3 regions of the Erwinia wuhanensis genome follow, and region 3 is predicted to be linked to each of the others. Evidence: predicted binding sites of a transcription regulator. Region 3 holds the regulator's gene; each other region holds the start of a gene.

Region 1 (10,190 bases), on a different contig from region 3:
GTCCGCTATCCTATTGTTTCCATGGCTAAACTGGCTACCGAACTGGCGTTAAAAGGCGCGGCGGGCCTGCTGGACGAGTCGGCCGGTCACTGCTTTATGCCAACGCTGGTGCGCCGTCATTCCGTCGCGCCCTGCCAAAGTGTGGCGGCGATCACTATACGCAACGATACCGCCATGTAACCGTTTTCAATCCGTGAGTAAGTTCACAGTTAATTAACATCTGCTTCACTAAGATGGCCGTGCCTGGCCGGGACAGAATAACAACACGGTCCGGCTGCACACGCATACCGACCCTACAAAGAACCGGAGAGAACAATGAAGAAGGCATTCACCCTCACAGCCCTGGTTGCCAGCATGATGTTTGGCGCAACGGCGCAGGCGGCCGATACCCGCATTGGCGTAACCATTTATAAATATGATGACAACTTTATGTCCGTGGTGCGCAAGGATATCGAGAAGGAAGCGAAAAACAGCAGCGGCATTCAGCTGCTGATGAACGATTCGCAGAACAGCCAGTCAACGCAAAACGATCAGATTGACGTGATGGTGGCGAAAGGCGTGAAGGCGCTGGCGATTAACCTTGTCGATCCGGCGGCGGCGGCGGTGGTTATCAGTAAAGCCAAAGCCAACGATATTCCGATTGTTTTCTTCAACAAAGAGCCTTCTGCTAAAGCGCTGGCCAGCTACGACAAGGCTTACTATGTCGGTACCGATTCTAAAGAGTCCGGCGTCAAGCAGGGCGAGCTGATTGAGAAACACTGGAAAGCCAATGCCAACTGGGATCTGAACAAAGACGGCGTGGTGCAGTTTGTGCTGCTGAAAGGCGAGCCGGGCCACCCGGATGCCGAAGCGCGTACCAAATACGTGATCGAAACCCTGAATAAAGACGGCCTGAAAACGCAGCAGCTGCATCTGGATACCGCCATGTGGGATACCGCTCAGGCAAAAGACAAGATGGACGCGTGGCTCTCCGGCCCGAACGGCAACAAAATCGAAGTGGTGATCGCCAATAACGATGCGATGGCGATGGGCGCGGTAGAAGCGCTGAAGGCGCATAACAAAACGTCCGTACCGGTCTTCGGCGTGGATGCGTTGCCGGAAGCGATGGCGATGGTGAAATCCGGCGCGATGGAAGGCACCGTGCTGAACGATGCGGAAAACCAGGCCAGAGCCACTTTTGAAATGGCGAAAAACCTGGCGGCGGGCAAACCGGCGACCGAAGGCACCAACTACAAGCTGGAAGGTAAAGTGGTGCGCGTGGCCTATGTGCCGGTTGATAAAGAGAACCTCGCTCAGTTCAGTAAATAAGTCTTTCCGGGCGCACTCGCGTCCGTTACCGGGCCCGTCGCAGAACGGGCCCGATCGTAAAACGATCCGCCAGGTAGAATTATGAGCAGCGATCAGGGGCAGTATCTGCTGGAAATGACTAACGTCAGCAAGTCCTTTCCGGGCGTAAAGGCGTTAGATAACGTTAATTTAAAAATTCGTCCCCATTCGGTTCACGCGCTGATGGGGGAAAACGGCGCGGGCAAATCGACTTTATTAAAATGCCTGTTTGGTATTTATAGCAAAGACACGGGAAGCATTGTTTTTCAGGGCAAAGAGATCGACTTTAAAAGCTCCAAAGAGGCGCTGGAAAACGGCGTATCTATGGTGCATCAGGAATTAAACCTGGTTTTACAGCGCACGGTCATGGATAACATGTGGCTGGGCCGCTATCCGCGAAAAGGCTTTTTCGTCGACCAGGATAAAATGTATCGCGATACCAAAGCCATCTTTGAAGAGCTGGATATTGATATCGATCCGCGCGACAAAGTGATTAACCTTTCCGTTTCGCAGATGCAGATGATAGAGATAGCTAAAGCGTTCTCTTATGATGCCAAAATCGTCATTATGGACGAGCCGACTTCTTCATTAACGGAAAAAGAAGTGAACCACCTGTTCACTATTATCCGTAAATTAAAAGATCGCGGCTGCGGCATAGTTTATATCTCCCACAAGATGGAAGAGATTTTCCAGCTGTGCGACGAAATTACTATTCTGCGCGACGGCCAGTGGATCGCTACCCAGCCGCTGGAAGGGCTGGATATGGATAAGATCATCGCCATGATGGTAGGGCGCTCGCTGAACCAGCGCTTCCCGGATAAGTCCAACGTGCCGGGCGAAACTATCCTGGAGGTGCGTAACCTTACCTCGCTGCGCCAGCCGTCTATTCGCGATATTTCGTTCGATCTGCGCAAGGGCGAAATCCTTGGCGTGGCCGGGCTGGTGGGGGCTAAACGTACCGATATCGTGGAAACGCTGTTCGGCATCCGCGAAAAGTCCGGCGGCACCATTAAGCTGCACGGCAAAAGAATCAACAATAACTCGGCTAACGAAGCGATTAATCACGGCTTTGCGCTGGTGACGGAGGAGCGTCGCGCCACGGGGATTTATGCGTTTCTGGATATCGGTTTTAACTCGCTGATTTCAAATATTCGCAAATATAAAAACTCGATTGGCCTGCTGGATAATAACCGGATGAAAAGCGATACCCAATGGGTTATCGATGCCATGCGGGTAAAAACACCGGGACACGCGACCTCTATCGGCTCGCTTTCGGGCGGCAACCAGCAGAAAGTCATTATTGGCCGCTGGCTGTTAACCCAGCCGGAAATATTAATGCTGGACGAACCGACGCGCGGCATCGACGTCGGCGCAAAGTTTGAAATTTATCAGCTGATTTCCGATCTGGCGAAAAAAGAGAAGGGCATCATTATTATCTCTTCCGAAATGCCGGAGCTGCTGGGCATTACCGACAGGATCCTGGTCATGAGCAACGGCATGGTTGCAGGCATTGTCGAAACCAAAACTACCACGCAAAACGAAATATTACGTTTAGCATCCAAGCACCTTTAATGAGGTAAGGGCTGTCCATGAATGCTGTGAATAAGAAGAATGCGCTCACCTGGCTGAAAGAGGGTGGCATCTATGTTGTGTTGCTGGTTCTGCTGGCGATTATTATTTTCCAGGATCCGACATTTTTAAGCCTGATGAACCTGAGTAATATTCTGACCCAGTCCTCCGTGCGCATTATTATTGCGCTTGGCGTGGCCGGGCTGATTGTAACGCAGGGCACCGACCTTTCCGCCGGTCGTCAGGTTGGTCTGGCCGCGGTAGTGGCGGCGACGCTGCTCCAGGCGATGGATAACGCCAACAAGGTGTTTCCACATATGGATACCGTGCCGATCCCGCTGGTTATCCTGATTGTCTGCGTTGTCGGCGGCCTGATTGGCCTGATCAACGGCGTGATCATCGCCTATCTGAAGGTGACGCCTTTTATCACCACGCTGGGCACGATGATTATCGTTTACGGCATTAACTCGCTTTATTACGACTATGTAGGCGCTTCGCCGATCGCCGGGTTCGATGAGAAATTCTCGACCTTTGCGCAGGGCTTTATTCGCCTGGGCGACTTCAAGCTCTCCTACATTACGTTCTATGCGGCTATTGCTATCTTCTTTGTCTGGATTTTGTGGAACAAGACCCGCTTTGGCAAAAACATCTTTGCTATCGGCGGCAACCCGGAAGCGGCAAAAGTGTCGGGCGTGAACGTTAACTTCAACCTGATCCTGATTTATGCGCTTTCCGGCGTGTTCTACGCCTTCGGCGGGATGCTGGAAGCGGGACGTATCGGCTCGGCAACCAATAACCTGGGCTTTATGTACGAGCTGGATGCGATTGCGGCCTGCGTAGTAGGCGGCGTCTCCTTCGCCGGCGGCGTGGGCACCGTGGCCGGTGTGGTAACGGGCGTGCTGATTTTCACCGTTATCAACTACGGCCTGACCTATATCGGCGTTAACCCTTACTGGCAGTACATTATCAAAGGCGGCATCATTATTTTCGCCGTGGCGCTCGACTCCCTGAAATACGCCCGCAAGAAATAGTGTGCTTCTATAGAGAAAGGCCAGCCCGGCCTTTCTCTTTTTCCTGTCAGAACTGCACGCCTTTGGTCAGCCCGCCGTCCACCAGGAGATTAGTGCCGGTGGTGAAACTGGCCGCCTCGCTGGCAAGAAACACCGTGGCTTTCGCTACTTCCTGCGGCGTCGCCATTCTTCCCAGCGGATTCGCCGCCAGGCATTTGGCAAAGGTTTCCGGCTGGTTGCGTTCAATATCGCCCCACACGCCTTCACTGAAATAAACGTTGCCCGGCGAAACGGTATTCACGCGAATGCCGTCTGCCGCGTGGCGTTCCGATAAGGTTTTGCCGTAATGGATCAGCGCCGCTTTCATGATGCCGTACGGCTCGGCAAACATATCGACCTCGCGTCCCGCCACGCTGGAGATCAGCACTATGGATGCCGCAGAGGATTTTTTCAGGTAAGGAAGGGCGGCCTGCACCATCGTTACGGTGCCCATCAGGTCGGTGTCGAACGCTTTACGCCACACGTCCGGATCGCTGCCTGCCGCCAGCGCACTGACGTTAGGCACGATAATATCCAGCCCGCCAAGGCGGTTTGCCGCTTCCTGAATCCATGTTTGCATCTGCTCTGGGGAGGTGACATCGACCGCCGTGCCGTTTGCGCGTGAACCCAGCGCCTGTTGCGCTTCCTGCACGCCTTCAGGGCTGCGCGCGCAAAACTCCACTCGTGCGCCTTCGGCAAGAAAGCATTCCACAATTGCTCGTCCAATGCCGCGCGAGCCGCCGCTGACCAGTACGCGACGATCCTTCAAGTTCAGATCCATTTGTCTCTCCTGTTAACGTTTAGTGATCTATTCGGCAGACAGACTGACAGAAGAAGCGGGCAGGTTCATAACAATCAGTGCGTTAACGGCGGCATGTCACGCTGGCGGACGGGCATCCGCCTTCATTTTTTGTTCCAGCTCCAGCAGCTGTTCAGGCGTGACCGCCGGATAGCTCTGCGCATCTTCCGGGACTTCGTGCCGCGCCGGGATCGGCACCAGCGGCCCCAAAAAGCGCGGTTCGCGCTTCATCAGATACAGATCGGCCAGCGCGCCCAGGCGAGCCGCCACTTCCCTGGTGCGGATATTCAGCATGTTTTTCGGCGAGGGCACCGCGTAACACTGCGCCTGAATGCCCATATGCAGCGCAATAAACAGCGCGCGCTCGCAGTGGAAACGCTGGGTGATGATGATGAAGTCGTTGGTGTCGAAGACCTTGCGCGTGCGCACGATAGAATCCAGCGTACGGAAGCCGGCGTAATCCAGCACGATATCGGCAGGCGCCACGCCGGCGGCAATCAGATCCCGCCGCATGGTCATCGGCTCGTTGTAGCTTTGCTGCGCATTATCGCCGCTCAGCAGCAGATAGTTAACCTTGCCGCTGTTATAAGCGTTGAGCGCGCCCTGCATCCGATAAAGGTAATACTGATTGATGACGCCGGTACGATAATACTTCGCCGTGCCTAATACGACGCCGACCTGACGATGGGGCAGCGATTTGAGATTATCGTAGACGTAAGGCGCGGTTTTGACGCTTATCCAGCGATCCAGGCCGAGCGCGGTTATTACCATCAGGGTAACGATGATAATCAGGCCGTAGATCAAGCGTTTTATCATGCCGTACGGTACTCAGACTGAAGCCGAAAAGGTGGCTCAAGGCTACTGTACCCGACGAGGTGAAGCAAGCGGTAGCGCACCGGCTGGCGGCTTTTTGCACAAAATCGTCAAACGCTGTGGAAAGGGGATAAAAACCGGGCGCACGGCGCGCCCGGTCAGCGGTATTAAATAGAAGTACGGCGATAGTTACGGTACTGCGGCAGCCAGAAATTGGCGGCAATCGCTTTGGACAGCACATCTTCCGAGGTGACCACCGCCACGCCGGCCAGCTGCGCCGCTTTGCCTACGGCCATCGCAATTATTTTCGACACGCCCTGAATATCTTTCACTTCCGGCAGCACCGGGCCAGCGCCGTCGTTGACCAGCGGCGAACAGTCGGCCAGCGCGCGGCTGGCGGCCATCAGCATACTGTCGGTCACGCGGGTGGCGCCCGAAGCGATCACGCCCAGGCCGATGCCGGGGAAGATATAGGAGTTGTTGCACTGCGCGATCGGGAACGTTTGCTCTTTCCAGGTGACCGGCGCGAACGGGCTGCCGGTCGCGACCAGCGCGGCACCGTCGGTCCACGCCATAATATCCTGCGGCGTTGCTTCCACGCGGGAGGTCGGGTTGGAGAGCGGCATGACGATTGGGCGCGCGCAGTGCTGGTGCATCTCGCGGATAATCTCTTCGCTGAACAGGCCGGGCTGGCCGGAAACACCGATCAGAATATCCGGGCGCGCGTTACGCACCACGTCCAGCAGCGACAGGGAATCGGAGCTGGAATCCCAGTCGGCCAGATCCTCGCTCTTCTGCACCAGCTTGCTCTGGAAGCTGAGCAGGTTTGGCTGCTTGTCGGTGAGCAGGCCGAAGCGATCCACCATAAAGACGCGCGCGCGGGCTTCTTCGTCGCTCAGGCCTTCTGATTTCATCTGCGCGATAATCTGCTCGGCGATGCCGCAGCCGGCAGACCCAGCGCCCAGGAACACGACTTTCTGCTCGCTCATTTTGCTGCCTGCCGCGCGGCTGGCGGCGATCAGCGTGCCCAGCGTGACGGCGGCGGTGCCCTGGATATCGTCATTAAAGCAGCAGACTTCATCGCGATAGCGTTCCAGCAGCGGCATGGCGTTTTTCTGCGCGAAATCCTCAAACTGCAGCAGCACGTTTGGCCAGCGGCTTTTTACCGCCTGGATAAATTCATTAACGAAGTTATCGTACTCTTCGCCGGTAATACGCGGATGACGCCAGCCCATATAGAGCGGATCGTTCAGCAGCTGCTGGTTGTTGGTGCCGACGTCCAGCACCACCGGCAGCGTATAGGCCGGGCTGATGCCGCCGCAAGCGGTATAAAGCGACAGCTTGCCGATAGGAATGCCCATGCCGCCGATGCCCTGATCGCCCAGGCCAAGAATACGCTCGCCGTCGGTGACTACGATGACCTTCACGTTCTGCTTGGTGGCGTTTTGCAGCATATCTTCAATGCTGGCGCGGTTCGGATAGGAGATAAACAGCCCGCGCGCGCGACGATAGATTTCAGAAAAGTGTTCACAGGCCGCGCCGACGGTCGGGGTATAGATAATCGGCATCATCTCTTCAAGATGATTATCCAGCAGGCGGTAGAACAGCGTTTCGTTGGTGTCCTGAATGTTGCGCAGATAAACGTGCTTGTCGTTGGCGTTTTTGAAATCCTGAAACTGACGCCAGGCGCGCTGGGCCTGCTCTTCAATGGTTTCCACCGTCTCGGGCAGCAGACCGTTCAGGTTAAAGTCATTGCGTTCTTCTATAGAGAAGGCGCTGCCCTTATTCAACAGCGGAAATTCCAGCAGGATAGGGCCAGCGTAGGGAATGTAGAGAGGGCGTTTACTTTCGTAGTCGAGTTCCATGTAATCAATGCTCACTGGGATCGGTAGTGGCCCAATCCTAAAATAATTCATCCGAAAGTACAGCATTTGTTAACAGCTTATAACAAATGCGGGCACTTTTTTGGCAATAAAAAGCCAGCCGGCAGCGGGGCTTGCGGGCTGGCGAAGCGGATCAGCGCAGCGGCACGGTTTGCAACGTCGCGCAGCCCAGCGCCTGAAGCGTCGCGGCGGTTGCCTGTCGCTGGATAAGGCGGGCATCGGGCGCTTCCGCCAGCACGGCGCGCTGAATTTGCAGCACGTCGTAGCCTGCAAGGTTCAGCAGGATCAGCGCGGCCTGCAGCGGCGGCAGGCTTGGGTTAAAGGCGGCGTTTTCCGCATAGCTGCCGGCAAAAATCGCGCCGTCGGCCATTTGCAGCGCCACGCCGCTTAACGCCTGCGAGTAAGGCGCATGGCTGCGGTTAGCCGCCTCAAGCGCGGCCCTGACCAGCGCGTCGCCGGTAATGGTCAGGCCGTGATCGACCTCGTCCAGCAGCAGCGTCTCAATCGCTAAATCGCGCGGGCCGAAAGCATCTGGCAGGTAATCGCCCAGCGTCGCCGGTTCGCGTCCCGGCAGATGAATGCGCAGCGCGGTGCCGCTGTTCAGCTCGTTCATAAACTGGCGGCAGTGGCCGCAGGGCGTGTAGTTGACGGTAATCGCCTCAAGACCTTTTTCGCCGCGCAGCCAGGCATGGGATACCGCGCTCTGTTCGGCGTGGACGGTTTGCTGCATGGTCGCGCCGGAAAACTCCATGTTCGCGCCAAAATAGAGATGGCCGCTGCGGCCCAGCGCCAGCGCGCCGACGTTAAAGCGCGACAGCGGCGCGACGGCACAGGCGGCCGCCAGCGGCAGCAGCGCAAAGGTAAGTTCGCGGTTGTCCAGACCGGTTTCGGTTCTGATGGCGGCCATTTGTTCTGGGGTGAAAAAAGCGGGAAAGGTGTCGGTCAGCAAAGGCTGCAACGCCGCCTGCAGCGGGGAAGGCAGCGCGGCGAAAGCCGCTTGAAAACGTGGTTGCATAGTGGCTTCTCTTGCATAAGTGGCCGCTTATTCTGGCGGGCAGCCAGGCTAATGTATGTGATTATAATCACACAGATTATGCAATTTATGAAAGAGAACCACAAAATGCGCGACGCATCGCAAGTTTTATCGCCAGAAATGCATCAGTAGCGGAAAAAGAAACGGTGCCAGCAGCGAAGTGATAATGCCGCAGATCACCAGCGCCAGCGAGCTGTAGGCGCCTTCCTGGTAATCCAGCTCCGAGCAGCGCGCCGTACCCAGCGCGTGAGAAGCATTGCCGATCGCCAGACCGCGCGAGGCCTTGCTGCGGATCTTCAGCAGGTTAAGCAGCATATGACCGAAAACCGCGCCGAGTACGCCCGCAATCAGCACGCAAATGGCGCTGATGGCCGGAATGCCGCCCAGCGTGGCGGAAACCGCCATGGCAATCGGCGTGGTCACGGATTTAGGCATAATAGTCGCCGCTATCTGCGGCGTGGCGCCCATCCACAGCGCGATAGCCGTACCGGAAATCATCGCCGTCATGCTGCCGATAAAGCAGACACCGATAATTGACTTCCAGCGCGCGCGGATCTGATGCATCTGTTCATACAGCGGCAGCGCCAGCGCCACCACGGCGGGCTGCAACAGCTGGTTCAGAATAGCGCTGCCCTGAAAATAGCGGGCGTAGGGTATCTGCATCAGCAGCAGCAGCGGAATGATGACCGCCATGGAGATCAGCAACGGATTGAGCAGGGATATTTTCACCTTCGCCGCCACCCGGCGAGCGCCGAAAAAGACCAGCATGGTCAGCGGCAGAGACCACCAGATATCACTCATCGCCTGTTCCTTTCACTTTGCCATGCAGCTGGTGCGAAGCCAGCCCCACGGTCAGCAAAACAATAAAGGTGCTGACCACGCAGGAAACCACTATCGGGCCGAACTGCGCGCTGAGCAGGTCGGTATAGCTCATCACGCCGACGCTGATCGGCACAAACAGCAGCGCCATATAGCGGATCAGGAGCAGGCTGCCGGGCCTGATCCAGTCGGGTGGAACCAGTTGAAAAGCCAGCAGAAAAAACAGGATCAGCATACCGATAATGCTGCCCGGGATCGTGACCGGCAGCAGCAGCGCCAGCGCGTTTCCGGCATAGAGGCAGAGATAGATAATCAGAAAGGCGCGCAGATAGCGCCAGAGGATCAACAGTACGGTACGCATGATAAGCTCCGGTTTTGCAACGCATTAATCATACGATCGGCAGGAGATTTGTGCCAGAGATCACAGTGGGCCGCAAAAAAACGGGCGAATCGCTTCGCCCGTCTCCGTTGCTTATTTTACCTGCATTCCCGGCTGAGCGCCGCTGTCCGGCGACAGCAGGAAGATCTCTTTGCCGCCAGGGCCGGCGGCCATCACCATACCTTCCGAGATGCCGAAGCGCATCTTACGCGGCGCCAGGTTAGCCACCATCATGGTCAGGCGGCCTACCAGCACCGACGGATCCGGATAGGCGGTACGAATGCCGGAGAAAATGTTGCGGGTTTCGCCGCCCAGATCCAGCGTCAGGCGCAGCAGCTTATCGGAGCCTTCAACAAACTCGGCGTTCTGGATCAGCGCGATACGCATATCCACTTTGGCAAAGTCGTCAAAGGTGATGGTTTCCTGAATCGGATCGTCCGCCAGCGGGCCGGTCAGCGCCGGTTTGTTCGCCGCCGCCGCGTCCTCTTTCGAGGCCTCGATTAGCGCGTTGACCTTGTCC
Region 2 (10,190 bases), on a different contig from region 3:
TTACCGGTGAACCCGGGCTTAACTGTCATCAGGCGCTCGCCTGGTGTTTGCCGCAGGAAGCAATGCGTTACGAGCTGGCGCCAGCGGATATTCCCTTGCTGGCCGCCTGGCTCGCACAGATTACTTAATGGTCTGCCAAATCAGATTATTGGTGCCGTAAGATTTTTCATCGCGGCTGCACTGCAACAGCACCCCTTCCATCTTCACTACCGAACCTTCCGTATAGCTGCGATTTTGATAGGTACAGCAGCGCAGGCACGGCGGCTGATTGTTCTGCCCCTGCGTCCACGCTTCCGGCGGCATATCCACCATCACATCGGCATTGCCGCCGCCGCCCTGCGGTGGTTCCTGCTCATAATCGTCGTGGCCGGTGCTGAGATGCATGCCGCCTGCCGCATACAGCGGAGCACAAAACAGCAGCGCGACCGTGACTAAAATGCTTTTCATCGCTTAATTCCCCTTCGCTTTCGCCGCCTTACGCTGCGGCTTTTTACGGTTACCCGCCGGTGATGGAAGGCCACGGAACGCGTGCGCAGCGGGCTGCTGTCGCGCCTGATCGATCAGAGTATAGAGCGTCCCCACCAGCGGCTGCATAAAGTCCTGGTAGCGACACTGCTTCTCACTGATTTTGGTCAGCGTGGATTCCCACTGGGCGGTCATATCCGGACGCGCCGCCATTTCCGGCAGCGAGTGGATCAGCGCGCGCCCGGCGGGAGTCGCATTGATGTAACGCCCTTTCTTAATCAGGAAAGCGCGTTTAAACAGCAGTTCGATAATCCCGGCGCGCGTCGCCTCTGTTCCTAAACCATCGGTCGCACGCAGCACTTTCTTTAGATCTTTATCCTGAACAAATCGCGCAATGCCGGTCATGGCCGATAACAACGTGGCATCGGTAAAGGCACGAGGCGGCTGAGTCTGCTTGCTGACCACCTCTCCGCTTTCGCACAATAGCTCATCGCCTTTCGCCACTACGGGCAGCGGCGTGCCGTCGTTTTCCTCGTCCCGCTCTTTGCTGCCCAGCAGCGCGCGCCAGCCCGCTTCGGCAAGAAAGCGCGCTTTGGCGATAAATTTCCCGCCCGCGATGTCCAGCTCGATCACGCATTTACGGTAAATGGCATCGGGACAGAACTGCATCAGATACTGCGTGGCGATCAGGCGATAGATATTCGCTTCGTTTTCCGTCAGCCTGACCTGCCCGCTGCGCGCCGTAGGAATAATAGCGTGGTGCGCATCCACTTTCTTATCATCCCAGCAGCGGTTGCGGCGATCGCTGTCAAAATCGGCTGGCGGCGTGAGTTCTGGCTGATGCGCATTGATGGCGTTGAGCACCGCATGCCTGCCGGCAAAATGCTCATCGGGCAGATAGCGGCTGTCCGAACGCGGATAGGTGATGAGCTTATGCGTTTCATAAAGCTTCTGACAGGTATCCAGCACCGTTTGCGCGCTCAGGCCAAAGCGCCTAGCCGCTTCTATCTGTAAAGAAGAAAGCGAGAAAGGCAGCGGCGCGGTGTCGTTCTCGCGCTTGTCGTTATAGCTGGTCACGTGCGCTGGCTGGCCGCCGATACGCGCGACTACGTGCTCGGCGAGCTGGCGATTAAGCAGCCGTCCCTCTTCATCCTGATGCGGCTCGCAGGCTTCGCTCGGCTGCCAGGTAGCGACAAAGCGCTCATCCTTCGGCGTGACGATATGCGCCTTTACCTCGAAGAAATCTTTCGGCACGAAATTCTCGATCTCTTCATCGCGCCGTACCACCAGCCCAAGCACCGGCGTCTGCACGCGCCCGACCGACAGCACGCCATCGTAACCGGCATTACGGCCCAGCAGCGTATAGGCGCGGGTCATATTGATGCCGTAAAGCCAGTCCGCCCGCGCCCGCGCCAGCGCCGATACGCACAGAGGGATAAATTCGCGGTTCTCCCGCAGACGATCTATCGCCCTTGAAACGGCCTGTGGGTTCAGATCGTTGATCAGGCAGCGCTGTACCCGCTCGCGCTTCTGCGGCGGCAGCGCCAGATAGTCCAGTACTTCGTCCACCAGCAGCTGCCCTTCTCTGTCCGGGTCGCCCGCGTGTACCACGTCGCTGGCTTTCTCCAACAGCGTTTTAATGACGTTAAGCTGCTTTGCTACGGAAGGACGCGGCTGGAGGCGCCATTTTTCCGGCACGATAGGCAGGTCGGCCAGCGACCAGCGCGCATAGCGGCTATCGTAGCTGTCGGGCTGCGCCTGCTCCAGCAGGTGACCGACGCACCAGGTCACTACATCATCGCTGCCGCAGGCGATATAGCCGTCGCCCCGACGATGCGGCTTGGGTAGAACGTCCGCAATCGCGCGAGCGAGGCTGGGTTTTTCGGCAATAAACAAACGCATCCGGCGATGGCTTCCTTCAGGGGATAACAGTGGGTAGATGGTAGCGTTTTCAACAGACGGTGATAAGCGTTTCACCGTCCGTTCGCTTATTATCCCGGCAAAATGACGGTCAGGCGACTATTCTGCCTTTTTTGAAGGTGACAATCTGTCAGAAATAGCTGACAAAAGGCGTTGTATCGGGCGGAACAAGCGTGGTGGAGGATTTCAACTGCGGCGTGCCTAAATAAAGAAAGCCGACGATGGCGTCCTGCTCGCGGCAGTTAAACGCCTCGCGCACGGCCTGATGCTCGGTCCAGGCGCCACTACGCCAGATGCCGTTAAAACCTTGCGCCACGGCCGCCATCTGCATCGCCATCACCGCGCAGCCGGCGGACACCACCTGTTCCCAACGCGGCACCTTATGGTGCTCTTCACAATGGGCCACCACGGTGATAATCATCGGCGCGCGAAACGGCGACTGCTTAGCCTTCTCAATCGCTTTCGGCTCCATATTGTCGTCACGCGCGGCTTTTTCCAGCAGCTGGCTGAAGCGGTCGCGTCCTTCGTTCTCTACAACAATAAAACGCCACGGTTGCAGCGTGCCGTGATCGGGCGCGCGCATCCCGGCGCGGATGATATTTTCCAGCGCTTCTCCGGCGGGCGCAGGTTCGCTTAAACGTGAGGCGGAACGACGGTTGACTACCAGATCCAGTGCGTCCATAACTTACTCCTGATAAGAATGCTGAGCAGCTGAAGCTAGCACAGGATGATGATTTGTTACAGCATTCCGCTTTTTCCTGCTGACAAGTTTGCCCCTGCTCTTTAGGATGTCACCATCCCGACCCGGCACGGGCTGGTTTCCGTCGATTTTCCGGGTTTATTATCGCGATTATGGAGAGACTATGCGCACTTTGTGGCGAGCGATCGCTGGCGTTTTTAAATGGGCCTGGCGCCTGCTGAATTTTATTCGGGAATTTATTCTTAATCTTTTCCTGGTGCTGCTGATTTTGATCTGCGCCGTGGTCTATTTTCAGTTCACCAAATCATCCGCGCCTGTGGAAACGCAGAAAGGCGCGCTGGTGGTCGACCTTGCCGGTGTGATTGTCGACAAGCCTTCGGTCAGCAATAAGCTCAGCAAGATTGGCCGCCAGCTGCTTGGCACCAGCAGCGATCGGCTGAAAGAGAATTCGCTGTTTGACGTCGTGGACGCGATTCGCCAGGCGAAAAGCGATGCCAATATTACCGGCATGGTGCTCGATCTGCGCGATTTCGCCGGGGCCGATCAGCCCTCGCTGAGCTATATGGGCAAAGCGCTGCGCGAATTCCGCGACAGCGGCAAACAGATTTACGCCACGGGCGACAGCTACAGCCAGGCGCAATACTACCTCGCCAGCTTCGCCAATAAGATCTATCTGTCGCCGCAGGGCACGGTCGATTTACACGGTTTCGCCACCAACGGGCTTTACTACAAAACGCTGCTGGACAAGCTGAAGGTCAGCTCGCATGTTTTCCGCGTCGGCACCTATAAGTCGGCGGTAGAGCCTTTCCTGCGCGATGATATGTCGCCTGCCGCGCGTGATGCGGACAGCCGCTGGATTGGCGAGCTGTGGCAAAACTATCTTAATACTGTCGCTGCCAATCGCCAGGTAACGCCGCAGCAGCTGTTCCCGGGCGCACAGGGCGTGCTTGATGGCCTGCAGAAAGTAGGCGGCGATACCGCGCGCTATGCAAAAGATAACAAACTGGTGGATGAACTGGCTTCTCGTTCAGTCGTGGATGCGCAGCTGGGCAAAGTTTTCAGCTGGGACAAGCAGGCGCAGGACTTTAACGGCACCAGCATCTACGATTACCCGCTGAAGGACAAACCGGTGGCCAACGGCAATATTGCCGTCATCATGGCTAACGGCGCGATCATGGACGGCGAGGAAACGCCGGGCAACGTCGGCGGCGATACCACCGCGCTGGCTATTCGCAAGGCGCGCCTGGATGACAAGGTCAAGGCGATTATTCTGCGCGTCAACAGCCCTGGCGGCAGCGTCAGCGCGTCTGAAACCATTCGTGAGGAGCTGGCGGCGGCCAAAGCGGCAGGCAAGCCGGTGGTGGTGTCGATGGGCGGTATGGCGGCTTCCGGCGGCTACTGGATCTCTACGCCGGCGAATTACATTATTGCCAGCCCGAGCACGCTGACCGGCTCTATCGGTATCTTCGGGGTGATCAATACGGTTGAAAACTCGCTGGATGCGATTGGCGTCCATACCGACGGCGTGGCGACTTCGCCGCTGGCGGACGTGACGACGACCAAAGCACTGCCGTCGGAAGTGCAGCAGCTGATGCAGCTGAGCATTGAAAACGGCTATAAAAACTTCCTGGGTCTGGTAGCCAGCTCGCGGGGCAAAACGCCGGAGCAGATCGATCAAATCGCTCAGGGCCACGTCTGGACAGGCAGCGACGCCAAAAGCAATGGCCTGGTCGACGCGTTGGGCGACTTCGACGACGCGGTGGCGAAGGCGGCGGAGCTGGCGCATCTCAAGCAATACCAGCTGAACTGGTATCAGGATGAGCCGGGCTTTATGGATCTGCTGTTCAGCCAGATGGACGCTTCCACACGTGCGGCGCTGCCCGAGGCGCTGCAAGCGTATCTGCCTGCGCCAATGTATGACGTAATGGCCGCGATGAAAAATCAGCCGGGCCTGCTCGACAACCTGAACGACCCGCAGAATCGCTATGCGTTCTGCCTGACCTGTAGCCAGGTCAAATAAGCCGAAAGCAGCCCGCTGGTCGGGCTGCTTTTCCCGGTTTTTCCCCTTATACTGCCCTCTTTTTCAAGCCTGAGTAATCACATGCAAAAAAAATCCATCTATGTAGCCTATACCGGCGGCACCATCGGGATGCAGCGTTCCGAGCATGGCTATGTGCCCGTTTCTGGTCATCTGCAAAATCAGCTGGCGAAGATGCCGGAATTCCATCGTGCCGAAATGCCGGATTTTACTATTCACGAGTACCAGCCGCTGATCGACTCTTCCGATATGACGCCGCAGGACTGGCAAACGATTGCGGATGATATTCAGGCTAATTATGATAATTACGACGGTTTCGTGATCCTGCACGGCACCGATACCATGGCGTTTACCGCCTCCGCGCTCTCTTTTATGCTGGAAAACCTGGCCAAGCCGGTAATTGTGACAGGGTCACAGATCCCGCTGGCGGAGCTGCGTTCCGACGGTCAGCAAAACCTGCTTAATTCGCTGTTTGTCGCGGCTAACTATCCTATTAATGAAGTCGCCCTTTTCTTCAATAATCAGCTTTATCGCGGTAACCGCACTACTAAAGCCCATGCCGACGGCTTTAACGCTTTTGCCTCGCCTAACCTGGCGCCCCTGCTGGAAGCGGGTATCCATATTCGTCGTCTGAACACGCCTCCGGCTCCTGGCGGCCAGGGACCGCTCATTGTGCGCTCGATTACGCCTCAGCCTGTCGGCGTTGTCACGATCTATCCGGGAATTTCTGCCGACGTGGTGAGCAACTTCCTGCGCCAGCCGGTAAAAGCGCTGATCCTGCGCTCCTATGGGGTTGGCAATGCGCCGCAGAATCCGGCTTTCCTGAAAGAGCTGCAAGAAGCTTCCGATCGCGGCATTGTCGTGGTGAACCTGACGCAATGTATGTCCGGCAAGGTAAACATGGGCGGCTATGCGACGGGGAACGCGCTGGCGCTGGCGGGCGTGGTAAGCGGCTACGATATGACCGTGGAGGCAACGCTGACCAAGCTGCACTTCCTGCTCAGCCAGAACCTTTCCAGCGATGAAGTTCGCCAGCAAATGCAGGTGAATTTGCGCGGTGAGCTGACTCCTGACGAAAAGTGAGATAAGCATGAACCAGGCCCTGATCCTGATCGATCTGCAAAATGATTTTTGCCCCGGCGGCGCGCTGGCCGTGAAGGACGGCGACAGCACACTCGCCGTCGCTAACCAATATGCGGCAGAATTTCATCGGCTTCAGCGGCCGGTGGTGGCAACGCTGGACTGGCATCCGGCTAACCACGGCAGCTTTGCGTCAGTGTCGGGGCAATCGGTGGGCACGCTGGGCGAACTGGACGGCCTGCCGCAAATAGGGTGGCCGGATCATTGCGTGCAGCATAGCGCAGGCGCAGAGCTGCACCCTGAGCTGGATCGGCGCTATCTGACCACACAGATTTATAAAGGCGAGCAGCCGCTTATCGACAGCTATAGCGCATTTTTCGATAACGGCCACCGCAACAAAACAAGGCTGGATAGCTGGCTGAAAAGTCGGGGCGTCACCAGCCTGACGATGATGGGCCTGGCGACGGACTACTGTGTAAAATACAGCGTGCTGGACGCGCTGGCGCTCGGTTATCAGGTTCAGGTCGTCGCCGCAGGCTGTCGGGGCGTAAACCTGTCACCGCAGGACAGTGAAATCGCGCTGGCAGAAATGGCGGCTAAAGGCGCAGTCATTATTTAAACCGCGCCGCAGACGCTGCCTCGTTCGGCGTCGCATCCATGCAGCTTTTAGTCACCAGGCTAAGAGGGCCTGCTCGCCCGGTTATCAATACGTAGCCGAGCTTTATCACGATATCAAACGATGTTAGTGCAGCCTGATAGGCGTGATGTCGTCATCGATGCCAAATTCCTCTTTCAGCTGTTTCTTGCTTTTGGTCACCATCTCGCCGCCCTTGCCCACGCTCATATGCTGCGGCTCGTCGTTGTGACGCGCCTGCCATAGCATCACCAGCTGCAGGCTATTCTCTTTCTGCTCCGGTGTCAGGGCCACGCCGTCGGCCCATTTACCGGTTTCTACCGCCGTAGCCAGACGCTGATAAACCTCGGGCGTCATGGCAGCAATGATCTCATCCAGCTCCATAACGTCTATCCTTTAATCTGAGTGCCATCTTCATCGGTGAAACTTAATGAAGCGGAATTGACGCAGTAGCGCTCGCCTGTCGGCTGAGGGCCGTCGGGAAAAACGTGCCCCAGATGGGCATCGCAGGTACCGCAACGGATCTCGATTCGCTGCATCCCGTGCGAGTCATCTTCCAGATAGCGGATGGCGTCATCGCTGTAGGGCTGATAAAAACTCGGCCAGCCGCAGCCGGAATCATACTTGGTGCCGGACAGAAACAGCGGCGAGTTGCAAACGAGGCAGTGATAAATCCCTTCGTGCTTGTTATGCAGCAGCTTGCCGGAGTACGGCGGCTCTGTCCCGCGCTGCTGAGTGACGTAGCGCTGCATTTCGTTTAGATCGGTTTCAGGTTTCAGTGGGCGTTCGGCCATATCAGGTATCTCTGGCAAAGTGGTCTGAAGATTTCTACATTCTAACAAATGCATAACAACGTCAGGGGATTTTTCATGCTCAGGCGGAGTCTGAAAGTAAGCAGGCAATGAAATTGTGACCTGGATCACCCTTTAAAATCCCGACCCCTTTATATTCGGGCCGAATGCCCCAAACTAAAGGTAAGACGCTCGTCGCGGAAGGCGTTTTCAGGCAATTATTCCTGCTCCAGGGTTTGATTTGTCGCAACTATTGAAGCGATTCCGCTTGACGCCTGATAAGGTTTTTGTAATTTTACAGCCAACCTTTTATTCACTAACAACAGCTGGTGGAATATATGACTATCAAAGTAGGTATCAACGGTTTTGGCCGCATCGGTCGCATCGTTTTCCGTGCTGCTCAGCAGCGTTCTGACGTAGAAATCGTTGCAATCAACGATCTGCTGGACGCCGAGTACATGGCTTACATGCTGAAGTATGACTCTACTCACGGTCGTTTCGACGGCACCGTAGAAGTTAAAGATGGCCATCTGGTTGTTAACGGCAAAACCATCCGTGTTACCGCTGAAAGAGATCCAGCTAACCTGAAGTGGGACGAAGTCGGTGTTGACGTGGTTGCCGAAGCAACAGGTATCTTCCTGACCGACGAAACCGCTCGTAAACACATCCAGGCTGGCGCGAAGAAAGTTGTTCTGACCGGTCCTTCCAAAGATGACACCCCAATGTTCGTTATGGGTGTTAACCACAAGGCGTATGCTGGCCAGGAAATCGTGTCTAACGCATCCTGCACCACCAACTGCCTGGCACCGCTGGCAAAAGTTATCAACGACAAGTTCGGCATCGTTGAAGCGCTGATGACCACCGTTCACGCTACCACCGCTACCCAGAAAACCGTTGACGGCCCGTCTCACAAAGACTGGCGCGGCGGCCGTGGCGCATCTCAGAACATCATCCCATCTTCTACCGGCGCAGCTAAAGCGGTAGGTAAAGTGATCCCTGAGCTGAACGGCAAACTGACCGGTATGGCTTTCCGCGTACCTACTCCTAACGTTTCCGTGGTTGACCTGACCGCGCGTCTGGCTAAGCCTGCTTCTTACAAAGAAATTTGTGAAGCTATCAAGGCAGCGGCTGAAGGCGAGCTGAAAGGCATCCTGGGCTATACCGAAGACGAAGTGGTTTCTACCGATTTCAACGGCGAAACCCTGACTTCCGTATTCGATGCTAAAGCCGGTATCGCACTGAGCGACACCTTTGTTAAGCTGGTTTCCTGGTACGATAACGAAACCGGTTACTCTAACAAGGTTCTGGATCTGATCGCACATATCGCAAAATAATCGCGATTAGCTGATTCTGAGGGCGACTGCGGTCGCCCTTTTTTTTCGCTGAATAACAGGAGCTCCGATGAACGAAAAACTTTTTTCGCTGCCCGTAGCCGACCAAATCACGCCCTATATTTCACTGCGCTTAATGGGCGAGCTGCCCGTAGTAGTTATCGCGCATCCGAAGGTGCGCGCGGCGGTGACGCTTCAGGGCGCGCAGCTGGTTGCCTGGCAGCCCAGCGGCGAGAAACCGGTTATCTGGCTGAGTGAGAAAACGGCGTGGACGTCTGGCAAAGCCATTCGCGGCGGCGTGCCCGTCTGCTGGCCATGGTTTGGGCCGGCCGGCGAACCGGCGCACGGCTTTGCCCGCTCGCTGCCCTGGACGCTGTCGGCGCACGACGAGAACGAAGAAAGCGTGATGCTGACGCTGACGCTGGAAAGCAGCGAGCAGACGAAAAAATTCTGGCCGCACGATTTTACGCTGTTTGCCCGTTTCCGCTTCAGCGATCGCTGTGAAATTGAGCTGGAAGCGCACGGCGACTTTGAGGCCACCGGTGCCCTGCACACTTACTTTGCCGTTGAGGATATCGCGGGCGTAGAGGTGAGCGGACTGGGTCAGCCTTATATCGATAAGGTAAAAGAGAATGCTGAAGGCCGTGCCGAAAACGGCAGGCAAACCTATCCTGACCGCGTCGATCGCATATTTACCCAGCCGGAAGATTGCAGCACTATCCACGATACGGCGGGTAACAGGATCATAGAAGTTTATCATCACTATCATAGTGACGTTGTCACCTGGAATCCCGGCCCGGCGCTTTCGTGCAGCATGAGCGATATGGCAAACGAAGGCTATAAAAGCATGGTATGCGTGGAAACGGCTCACGTGACGCAGCCCATGGTCAGCGCGGGCGAGTCTCCGGCCCGGCTGGCAACCACGATTAAAGTGCGTAAACGCGCTTAGTGAAGACGGCGGGCCCAATGCCCGCCTGCGGTTCTACACCACGTCCAGCGGCATTTTGCGATTGGGCGGCGGGAAAGCTTCGTTGATTAACGCCAGCTCCTCATTGCTTAACACAACTTCCAGCGCGGCGGCGTTTTCAGCCACGTGCTGCAGCGAACTGGCTTTAGGGATCGCCATCACGTCTTCTTTGCGAATAACCCAGGCCAGCAGCAGCTGCGCCGTCGTAATGCCCTTTTGTTGTGCAATATTGTTCAGAACAGGATGGGTCAGCAAATCGTGCCG
Region 3 (10,190 bases):
TTTTGTGGCGTACAGCGGCACCCAGCCGATAAAGCCAAGCTGGCCGAGGATGTAGCAGAGCGCGGCGACAGACAGGAACAGCACGCCGATGCCCCATTTCTCTTTTTCCACGTTCTGAACGGCGGCTTTTTTGCCCAACACGGGAAACTCAAAGCAGAGCGCCAGCACAAAAATAGCCAGGTAGATCACGCCGATACAGACATAAACCCAGTACCACGGCAGCGAACGCGCCAGCAGCGCGGCGGCGATAATGGGAAAAATAGTGCCCGCCATGCTGAAGAAGGAGTCGGTAAACAGCAGGCGCGAACCGCGCTGACGGCCTTCGTACAGATGGGTGATCAGGAAAGTACCAATCGACATGGTGATGCCGCTGACCACGCCCAACACGAACATACAGAGCGAGAAGACGCTCAGCGAGTGGCTGGTCATTAGCCCCAGTATGGCGAGCACCATCAGCACGAAGCCGAAAATCAGCTGTCGGCGCAGAGGAATGATTTCCATCAGCCAGGCGTTAAGAAACACGGCGACTAAAATGCCGGCGTTCAGGAAGGTGAAGGTGTTGCTCATCTGCGCAACTGGCAGATGAAAATAGTCAGCAATATTCTCCAATACCATACCGGTGACGATTACTACCGCGCCGGTTAGCGCATAGGAGAAAAAGCTGATCCAGGTAAGCCCGATTCGATCGCGATTAGTCATAGTTGTGGCCCGTGGAGTCAAGAATTGTGAGGCTGGACGCTCACGCTAAGCGCGGGCAGTTTAGCTGGATTCGTGATCTGCTTAAATAAATAATGCAAGTTTCCCCAGCGATTTCAGGATATTCGTGATGAATATCACCGTTTTTTGCCTGGCGAAAGCGTTTGCGTCGGCCCGGCACGCGTAAAAATAGGTAAAACGCTAGCGCAGGGATAAGCGCCTCTTTACAATCAGCTTTCGGCCTGTAGCCCTTAAGTAAGGAATCTTTTATGTTAAAACGTACTTTGACAGCGGTCGCCACCGTGTTTGCGTTATCCACGCTCTCTGCTTCCGCCCTGGCGGCAAAAGGAGATACGCACGTGCTGCTGACCACCTCTGCTGGCAATATTGAGCTGGAACTCAATAATCAAAAGGCCCCAATTTCCACGAAGAACTTTGTTGATTACGTCAACAACGGCTTCTACAACAACACCGTTTTCCATCGCGTGATCCCGGGCTTTATGGTGCAGGGCGGCGGCTTTACCGCCGATATGCAGCAGAAACCTGGCGCCGCGCCGATTAAAAACGAAGCGGATAACGGCCTGCTGAACAAGCGCGGCACCATCTCCATGGCCCGCACCGCCGATAAAGACAGCGCTACCAGCCAGTTCTTTCTCAACGTAGCGGATAACGCTTTCCTGGATCACGGCCAGCGTGACTTTGGCTATGCCGTCTTTGGCAAAGTGGTGAAAGGCCAGGAAGTGGTGGATAAAATTGCTCAGGTGCCGACCCAGAATATGGGGCCATACCAGAACGTGCCGGTTAAACCTGTCGTGATCCTTTCCGCAAAAATCCTGCCTTAACGCTCCGGTCGGGGGATTGCTGCTGATAATCAGCTAAGCTTTTAGCAGCAATTACCCCCTTCAAGGAGAACTCATGTCCAGAAAGCTCACCGACAAGCAAAAAAATACGCTCTGGCAGCAGCGTCTGCCGACCAACTTCCTGGCGAGCTTTTTATTAACGGGTTCCCTGCCCGAACTGGGCACGCGCAATCCGGGTCTGCCTCATCTGCGCGCCATGCACCGCGCGCTTTTTCAGGATGTGCTGGAGGAGGCGGGCGAGCTGCGCGAAGTCGATATCGCCATCGGCGACACGCCCTGCTGCCACTTTGAATACATCGAGAAAGAAGGCAACGCGCTGATGCAGGCGCTGGAAGAAGAGAACGGTCTGGCCGATCTGCCGCTGGATCGCATGGCGGAAAGGCTCGCCTGGTACTACTGCGAGCTGACCGTGCTGCATCCTTTTCTGCGCGGCAACGGACGCGCCCAGCGGCTTTTTTTCGAACAGCTGATTATCCATGCCGGTTGCGACATTCAATGGAGCCTGATCGACAGCGAAAGCTGGCAGGCGGCCGTTAAGGCAAGCCTGGCGGGGGACTTATCGCTGCTGGAAGCCGCTTTCGGCAAAGTCATCAGCGAGCGGGACGAAAACGCGTAGAATAGCGGCGTTTCTTTTTTCCCGGAGCTTGTATGCTGCTGCTGATCGATAACTATGACTCTTTTACCTGGAACCTTTATCAATATTTTTGTGAAGCAGGCGCAGATGTTCACGTCAGACGTAACGACGAGCTGACGCTGGCGCAAATAAGCGAGCTAAAGCCTGAACATCTGGTGATTTCGCCGGGGCCGTGCACGCCCAACGAGGCGGGCATCTCGCTGGAGGCTATCCGGGCCTTCGCCGGAAAAATCCCGGTGCTTGGCGTTTGTCTGGGACATCAGGCGATAGCGCAGGCTTTTGGCGCGCGTATTGTGCGGGCGCGTGAGGTAATGCACGGTAAAACCTCGCTGATTGAGCATAATAACAGCGGCGTTTTTAACGGCCTGAATCATCCGCTACGGGTAACGCGCTATCATTCGCTAATCGTCGAGGCTGCCTCGCTCCCCGCCGATTTTGAGGTGACGGCCTGGTCGCTGCGCGACGGCGAGAAGGACGAGATCATGGGCGTGCGGCATCGTGATTTGCCGCTGGAAGGCGTGCAGTTTCATCCGGAAAGTATCCTCAGCGAGCAGGGGCATCAGCTGCTGAAGAATTTCCTCAGGCAATAAATTTGATTGCCTTAAAGTGATTTTTTATGCATATTTTGTGATTATAATTTCAGTGGCTCTGTAACGTAAAAAGATGAGGTTGGCAATGGCAGCGGATAAATTAGCGGTAACGCGCTCGACGTTTGATGAAGTGATTTTGCCTGTTTATGCACCAGCGCAGTTTGTGCCGGTTAAGGGGAAAGGCAGCCGCGTCTGGGATCAGCAGGGTAAAGAGTACGTCGACTTTTCCGGCGGTATCGCCGTTACCGCGCTGGGCCACTGTCATCCGGCGCTGGTGGAAGCGCTGAAAACGCAGGGTGAAACCCTGTGGCACACCAGCAACGTCTTCACCAACGAACCCGCGCTGCGCCTGGCCAGCAAGCTGATTACCGCCACCTTCGCCGAACGCGTGTTCTTCGCTAACTCCGGCGCGGAAGCCAACGAGGCGGCCTTTAAGCTGGCTCGTTATTACGCGACTAAACGCCATTCGCCTTTTAAAAGCAAAATTATCGCGTTTCATAACGCCTTCCACGGCCGCACGCTGTTTACCGTTTCCGTCGGCGGCCAGCCGAAATATTCCGACGGCTTTGGCCCTAAACCGGCGGACATCGTCCACGTGCCGTTTAACGATCTTAACGCGGTAAAAGCGGTTATCGACGACCATACCTGCGCCATCGTGGTGGAACCTATCCAGGGCGAAGGCGGCGTGATGCCGGCTACTCAGGCGTTTATGCAGGGGCTGCGCGAGCTGTGCGACCAGCATCAGGCGCTGCTGGTGCTGGATGAGGTACAGAGCGGCATGGGCCGCAGCGGCAAGCTGTTTGCGTATGAACACTACGGCGTCCAGCCCGATATTCTGACCACCGCCAAAGCGCTGGGCGGCGGCTTTCCGGTCAGCGCCATGCTGACCACCAACGAGATCGCCTCGGTGATGGCGCCCGGCGTGCACGGCACCACCTATGGCGGCAACCCGCTGGCCTGCGCGGTAGCGGAAGCGGCGCTGGATATCATCAATACGCAAGAAGTGCTGAACGGTGTAGAGGCGCGCCGCGAGCAGTTTGTCGCCGCGCTGAAAGCGCTGGACGCGCAGCTGGATCTGTTCAGCGACATTCGCGGCAAAGGCCTGCTGATTGGCGCGGCGCTGAAGCCGCAGCATGCCGGTAAAGCGCGCGATATTCTGAACGCCGCCGCCGCCGAAGGCGTAATGATCCTCAATGCCGGGACGGACGTGATCCGTTTTGCGCCGTCGCTGGTCATTGAACCGACCGATATCGAAGAGGGCATGAACCGCTTCGCCACCGCCGTGAAAAAACTGCTGGCTTAACTCGTCAGGCCGGAAGCCTCGCGCTTCCGGCTAAACAGGCGCGTCGTCTGCACCAGGCCGCTTACACGCGCCGAAAAACTTCTGCTCAGCATCATCAGGCTGATTTCCGTAAATGGCGCGACAGCCAGCGGCCATGATGAGGTCGGCTGCTCCAGGCCAACGAAGAAATAGTGTGCATCACGCCAAGATGTTCCAGGATCCGCTTTATGTGCCTTTCCATCACCGTGGTCGCGCCCTGCTGAAAGGGCGTATCCGTCTCCAGCACGTTATTTGTGGAACTCGGCCCGTCATACTCCAGCCGCTGCTGGCAGCGCTGTAGCGCAATTTCGCACGCCTGTAGATAGCGCTCGGCCAGCTGCGGCGTCAGCATGGTATGTTCACGCGCTAAAATGGTCATGGCGTTGATATGCTCAACGATAAACTGACTGTGCGTAACCCAAAGCTTCATATCGGCCAGGTAGCGGGCGTCGAAACCCGGCTCCTGCATCGCCTGGTTCAGCGAGTTAAACAGCGCGTTGTGCGCCTGGTTAACGCGCATACGCTGCCAGGCAAGCTTCTGCGGACTCTCTTCGTCCCCCAGCAGTTTCTGGAGCGCTTCCTGATAGGTTTCCAGCGCGTCGTGCGCATTCTGCCGCAGCAGGCCGCTTTGCCACTGCGGCCACAGCCAGATCATCCCGGCAAAGGCGATCAGGCAGCCCATCAGCGTATCCAGCAGGCGCGGCAGCAGAAAGTCGGCGCCGTTCAGCGACAGCAGCTGAAGCGAATATACCGCCGTCACGGTAAAGCCGATCGTCGCCAGGCCGTAATATTTGCGGATCACCAGATAGCCCGCCAGCGTCAGCGTCAGCATCACCAGCAGCACAGCCGATTCCGGCACCTGAAAGCGTAGCGTCAGCGCGGCCACCACCAGCCCGCCCAGCGTGCCCAGCGCACGGTGCTGAATGCGTACCCTGGTCGCGCTGTAGCCGTTCTGGCTGACAAACATCACCGTCATCAGCAGCCAGTAAGGCTTGGGCAGATTAAAGGAGAGCGCCAGGGTGCTGGCGAAAGCGAGCATAACCGCAAACCTGGCGGCGGTGCGCAGCGCGGCGGATTTCAGCGACAGATAGCTTCTGATGGCAGATAGCAGCGGCAGTCGTTTCTGACGATCCGCCATCAGATCGCGCTGGTAAAGCGGACGCTGGGTACGCAGCACGCGGGCGATACGGCTGAAATGCCAGGCGCAAAAGTTGCCGACCGGGTTGGCGGGATGCTGGCGGGCAATTTTTTCCAGCGCCTGCAGCTGTTTATCCATGCTGAAACGTGTCGGCAGACGGTGATAGAGAATATCGTCCGCCAGCTCGCGCAGCCTGGCCGCAATGGTCTGCGCGTTCCAGCGGATCACCGCCTCGGCATGGCTCTGCTCCACCAGTTTTTGCACCTCTTCCGGCTGATGCAGGCTGACGGCGATATGCTCCTGCAAATCCAGCGCAACCTGAAAAGCGCGGGTCAACCGCTTATGGTGATTATCGTTGCTGGCGGCCAGCATGTGCATTTGCTGATAGCAGGTATTGATAAGGTCGACCGCTTTTTGCTGGCGAGCCAGCAGCGGCGGCAGCGTTTTTTCCGGGTCGGCAAGCTGCGTCAGCAGGCTGTATTTGGCCTCGCAGTAGCCGGCCAGCTCGCGATAAAGCAGGCTGAGCGTTTCCCGCATCGGCTGCTCTTTCCACAGCCAGAACCAGAACCAGTTAAAGAGGCCGTACCAGACCGTGCCCAGGATATAAAGCGACGGCGGCTGCCAGATGGGCATCCGACCGGCCAGGCTCAGGGTAAAGATGCCGGCAATCAGCGCGCCGGGCAGCAGTCTGCCATGCAGCGGGCTGATTTCGCCGGTCACGCCCAGCAGCATGGCCATGGAAAACAGGATAATGGGCAGGGGAACGGCATAGTCGCCAAGATACTGCACCAGAAAGCTGCTGAAGGCGAAAAGGCCGCCGCCGATCAGCAGACGTTTAAAGAAGCGTTTATGGGGCGTATCCAGACCGGCGATATTGCAGCAGGCCGGCACCAGCGAGAACAGCAGGCCGTTTTGCAAATTGCCCAGCAGCCAGCCGACGGCGACGGGCAGGCAAAGCACCAGCGTCTGCCGCAGGGCGTAGTTAACTTCGGGATGGTAGATGAGTCGGCGCCACATTGCTTTGTACCCGCTGAAAAGGCGCAACGAAGGCATTGCGCCATGCAATCAGAGCGGTTTAGCGTGTACCGTAGACCACGATGGTTTTACCGTGTGCGGAGATCAGATTCTGATCTTCCAGCATCTTCAGAATACGGCCGACGGTTTCGCGCGAGCAGCCGACGATCTGGCCAATCTCCTGGCGGGTAATTTTGATCTGCATCCCATCCGGGTGGGTCATAGCGTCCGGCTGTTTGGCCAGATTCAATAGCGTTTGCGCGATGCGACCTGTCACATCGAGGAAAGCTAAATTGCCCACTTTCTCGGAGGTAACCTGCAGGCGGCGCGCCATCTGTGAAGAGAGACGCATCAGGATATCCGGGTTGACCTGGATCAGCTGGCGAAACTTCTTATAGGAGATTTCCGCCACTTCACAGGCCGTTTTTGCCCGCACCCATGCGCTGCGCTCCTGGCCTTCTTCAAACAGGCCAAGCTCGCCGATAAAATCGCCCTGGTTAAGGTAAGACAGGATCATCTCTTTACCTTCTTCATCCTTGATGAGCACCGCTACCGCGCCTTTGACGATGTAGTAAAGGGTTTCTGCTTTCTCACCCTGGTGGATCAGCGTGCTTTTGGATGGATACTTATGAATATGGCAATGTGACAGGAACCATTCAAGTGTCGGGTCTGTTTGCGGTTTGCCGAGAACCATTCGCTGTTATCCTCTGTTGTTATCGTGCCTAAATACAGGGGCAGAGTTCCCTGACAGGCGTTGAAATAGTCAAGCGCTTCCCATGCAGGAAAGTTATTCGGCTCTCTGTTGAGTGCCGGGCTCGTTATGTCGTCCCGTTTCGTCTGGTCTGTAGAGTACTGACGAAATACAGCCTTGTTTGTAGCACAGCTTTGCATGGGTGTCTTCTGTTGTCTCGCTTCAGCATAGCGGGAAATCTGCCGCGCTGCTGTTTTAGTTGCCTTAAGCCGACCGCGGCTTAACTAAATGAATTAGAGGAGTTTGTTATGCAAGCGAGCGTCAAATGGGTGGAAGGGCTGACCTTTTTGGGAGGATCCTCATCGGGCCATCAGATCGTGATGGACGGCAACGCGGGCGATAAAGCGCCCAGCCCGATGGAAATGCTGCTGATGGCGGCAGGCGGCTGTAGCGCGGCGGAAGTGGTTGCCATTCTGCAAAAAGGGCGTTTCACGGTAGAGAACTGCGAGGTGAAGCTGACGTCAACCCGGCGCGAGAAACCGCCGCGTCTGTTTACCCGCATCAACCTGCATTTTATTGTCAGCGGCAGCGGGCTGACGGATAAGGCGCTGGCGCGCGCGGTCAGCCTTGCGGTCGGGAAATATTGCCCGGTCGCGCTGATGCTGGGTAAGGGCGTGACCCTTACCCATAGCCATGAGATGGGCGTTACTTGATAGCTTTGCCTTCCATCAGGCGCTTGACCAGCGGCCCCATAATCAGCTCCATTGCCAGGCCCATTTTGCCGCCCGGCACCACCAGCGTGTTGATATGGGAGATAAAAGAGCCTTGCAGCATCGCCAGCAGATAGGGGAAGTCAATCTGTTCCAGCGCCTGGAAATGGATAACCACAAAGCTCTCGTCAAGCGAAGGAATGCCGCGCGCGGCAAAAGGGTTGGACGTATCCACGGTAGGGACACGCTGGAAGTTAATATGGGTGCGGGAAAATTGTGGCGTAATGAAGTTAATATAATCGTCCATTGAGCGCACCACGGAATCCATCACCGCCTCGCGTGAATGACCGCGTTCGCTGGTATCGCGGATCATTTTTTGGATCCACTCCAGGTTGACGATAGGCACCACGCCCACCAGCAGATCTACATGCTGCGAGACATTGTTCTGCGGCGTCACCACGCCGCCGTGCAGCCCTTCGTAAAACAGCACGTCGGTGGGTTCCGGCAGCGGCTGCCACGGCGTAAAAGTGCCGGGCACCTGGTTCCAGGGCACCGCTTCGTCATAGGTGTGCAGATATTTTCTGGACTGGCCGCTGCCGCTGCGGCCATATTCCGCGAAGGTTTGCTCCAGCAGCGAAAAATCGTTGGCCTCCGGGCCGAAATAGCTGATATGGCGGCCCATATCGCGCGCTTTGCGGATTGCCATATCCATTTCGGGACGGGTATAGCGATGGAAGCTGTCGCCTTCCACTTCCGCCGCGTGCAGGTTCAGCTGCTGAAAAATTTTGCGGAAGGCCAGGCTGGTGGTGGTGGTGCCCGCGCCGCTGGAACCGGTCACGGCAATCACTGGATGTATGGCGGACATAAACGAGTTTCCTGTGAACGTTATTCCGCCATTGTTATCACGTTTTGCTATAGCCTGTCATCTTCTGCCCAGGGGTGAGCGCGCGGCAGAGGTTATGCAATAAAGCCAAGCGCGAACAGCGGTTTAGCCGTCAGGAAAACGAGATCGCCGTCTTCCGACTAGCCAAGCGGTAAGAAGAACACGGCGTCGCCGATAGGCTTTTGCCCCCTCAGCGGGAGGCGTTAACGGATCTGGCCTTTAGGCATGATATTGACCGTCTCGTGCAGCTCTGACCAGACCAGCACCGCCTCGCCGTTTGTCAGCTGACGACGAACGTCATTGACTTTTTGCTCCAGCGAGCGCTCCTGCTCGCCATAGTCGGTGCCTTCCCGCAGCACGAAGGCTTCAATCAGGTTAGCGAGCGTGTCCGGGTCCAGTTCTTTCCAGGGAATAATCATCGTTGTCCAGCCAGGTTGAAAGCCATTGCGGTATACGCTGCTCCAGCCACATTTGCGGCCTGCGCAGCGTTCCCCCCACGAATCCCACATGTCCGCCGTGCTGCGTCAGCTGATACGTTACGCAATCGGGCAGCCTCTCGGTTGCAGGAATGACCTCGTCGGTCATAAAGGGATCGTCTTTAGCATGAATAATCAGCAGAGGTTTACGCACGCCGGAAAGCAGCGGCAGCGCGCTACAGCGGCGATAGTAATCCGTCGCGTCCACAAAACCGTGCGCTCTGGCAGTAATGGCGTCGTCAAACTCCCTGAGTCTCTTAAGCGCCTTAAGCTGCGTCAGATCGACAGGCAGCGTGCCGGGCCAGGCGTGCAGTTTGCGGGTGGCGTTCTGCTTCAGCAAGTTTAGCAGGTAGCGCTGATAGACACGCGAGAATCCCTGCTCCAGCCGCTGGCTGCAGGGTTCCAGCATCAGCGGCGCGGAAACGATAACGCCGGCATCCAGCAAACAGCTGTCGCCCTGTTGGCCCATCAGGCAGCCCAGCATATTACCGCCAAGCGAAAAGCCCACGGCAGCGGTCGCCACCGTTCCCCAGGTTTCCCGTAGCCAGCGTAAAAAATAGCTGGCGTCTTCGGTTTCGCCCGAATGATAAATGCGCTCGAGACGGTTCGGTTCGCCGCCGCAGCCGCGAAAATGCATCACCACGCCCAGCCAGCCGCGCTGTCGACAGGCCTGCAAAAGCCCGTGCGCGTAAGGGCTGTGAAAGCTGCCCTCAAGGCCATGAAAAAGCACCACGCGCGGCTTGTGGCTCGCCTGCGCCGGATCTTCGCTCCAGGCAAGATCGACAAAATCACTGTCCGGCAGCGGCAGGCGCTGCCAGTGCGGCTGCAAAGCGATACGGCGACGGACCAGGCGCGGCAGGATGGTTTGCAAATGCGCGTTGCTCATGCCCGCCAGTGGACGAAAAGTATTTTCCAGCGACCCGTCAAAATTCATCTTCAAAAGGCTTCCCGGATCCTTGTCGTACTGTTAGCTTCGATAAGTTTGTTGTTAAGTGGGGTGAGGAGCGCCCGTTTCATATGGAACTGAAACTGTTTTTGTCGATGCTGGGTTTTTTGTGGGTCGCTGCGATCACGCCAGGCCCTAATAATATGTTACTCACCGCCTCGGGCGCCAACTTTGGTTTTCTGCGTTCGCTGTGGCTGCTGATCGGCATCATGATCGGGATGCAGGTCATGC

What was found. The regulator CRP, encoded in region 3, controls carbon source genes, mostly activating them, when cyclic AMP is high. The targets are predictions, from matches to a motif close to ATGTGANNNNNNTCACAT.
Region 1: a site for CRP is predicted at 8,510-8,527, ahead of cdd (cytidine deaminase). Genes of this name have one in related genera too.
Region 2: a site for CRP is predicted at 7,745-7,762, ahead of msrB (peptide-methionine (R)-S-oxide reductase MsrB). Genes of this name have one in related genera too.

Annotation. Positions count from the first base shown of each region.
Region 1 is NZ_JAUJUH010000005.1:220,512-230,701, reverse strand. It holds gene galS (HTH-type transcriptional regulator GalS) at 1-180, shown strand, start outside; gene mglB (galactose/glucose ABC transporter substrate-binding protein MglB) at 316-1,308, shown strand; gene mglA (galactose/methyl galactoside ABC transporter ATP-binding protein MglA) at 1,390-2,898, shown strand; gene mglC (galactose/methyl galactoside ABC transporter permease MglC) at 2,916-3,926, shown strand; gene QZH36_RS13870 (SDR family NAD(P)-dependent oxidoreductase) at 3,973-4,725, opposite strand; gene sanA (outer membrane permeability protein SanA) at 4,822-5,559, opposite strand; gene QZH36_RS13860 (NAD-dependent malic enzyme) at 5,724-7,421, opposite strand; gene cdd (cytidine deaminase) at 7,573-8,454, opposite strand; gene QZH36_RS13850 (CidB/LrgB family autolysis modulator) at 8,581-9,273, opposite strand; gene QZH36_RS13845 (CidA/LrgA family protein) at 9,266-9,652, opposite strand; gene metG (methionine--tRNA ligase) at 9,764-10,190, opposite strand, start outside.
Region 2 is NZ_JAUJUH010000001.1:202,401-212,590, reverse strand. It holds gene QZH36_RS00985 (pyrimidine (deoxy)nucleoside triphosphate diphosphatase) at 1-128, shown strand, start outside; gene QZH36_RS00980 (YnjH family protein) at 121-384, opposite strand; gene QZH36_RS00975 (DNA topoisomerase III) at 451-2,367, opposite strand; gene QZH36_RS00970 (NAD(P)H nitroreductase) at 2,516-3,067, opposite strand; gene sppA (signal peptide peptidase SppA) at 3,249-5,105, shown strand; gene ansA (asparaginase) at 5,187-6,206, shown strand; gene pncA (bifunctional nicotinamidase/pyrazinamidase) at 6,214-6,822, shown strand; gene QZH36_RS00950 (YeaC family protein) at 6,946-7,221, opposite strand; gene msrB (peptide-methionine (R)-S-oxide reductase MsrB) at 7,227-7,631, opposite strand; gene gapA (glyceraldehyde-3-phosphate dehydrogenase) at 7,967-8,962, shown strand; gene QZH36_RS00935 (D-hexose-6-phosphate mutarotase) at 9,030-9,908, shown strand; gene QZH36_RS00930 (aldo/keto reductase) at 9,942-10,190, opposite strand, start outside.
Region 3 is NZ_JAUJUH010000009.1:48,189-58,378, reverse strand. It holds gene tsgA (MFS transporter TsgA) at 1-699, opposite strand, end outside; gene ppiA (peptidylprolyl isomerase A) at 966-1,538, shown strand; gene QZH36_RS19180 (putative adenosine monophosphate-protein transferase Fic) at 1,612-2,172, shown strand; gene QZH36_RS19175 (aminodeoxychorismate synthase component II) at 2,205-2,780, shown strand; gene argD (bifunctional acetylornithine/succinyldiaminopimelate transaminase) at 2,866-4,083, shown strand; gene QZH36_RS19165 (YccS/YhfK family putative transporter) at 4,178-6,256, opposite strand; gene crp (cAMP-activated global transcriptional regulator CRP) at 6,315-6,947, opposite strand; gene QZH36_RS19155 (OsmC family protein) at 7,253-7,657, shown strand; gene QZH36_RS19150 (phosphoribulokinase) at 7,650-8,519, opposite strand; gene QZH36_RS19145 (YheU family protein) at 8,741-8,956, opposite strand; gene QZH36_RS19140 (hydrolase) at 8,913-9,947, opposite strand; gene QZH36_RS19135 (LysE family translocator) at 10,031-10,190, shown strand, end outside.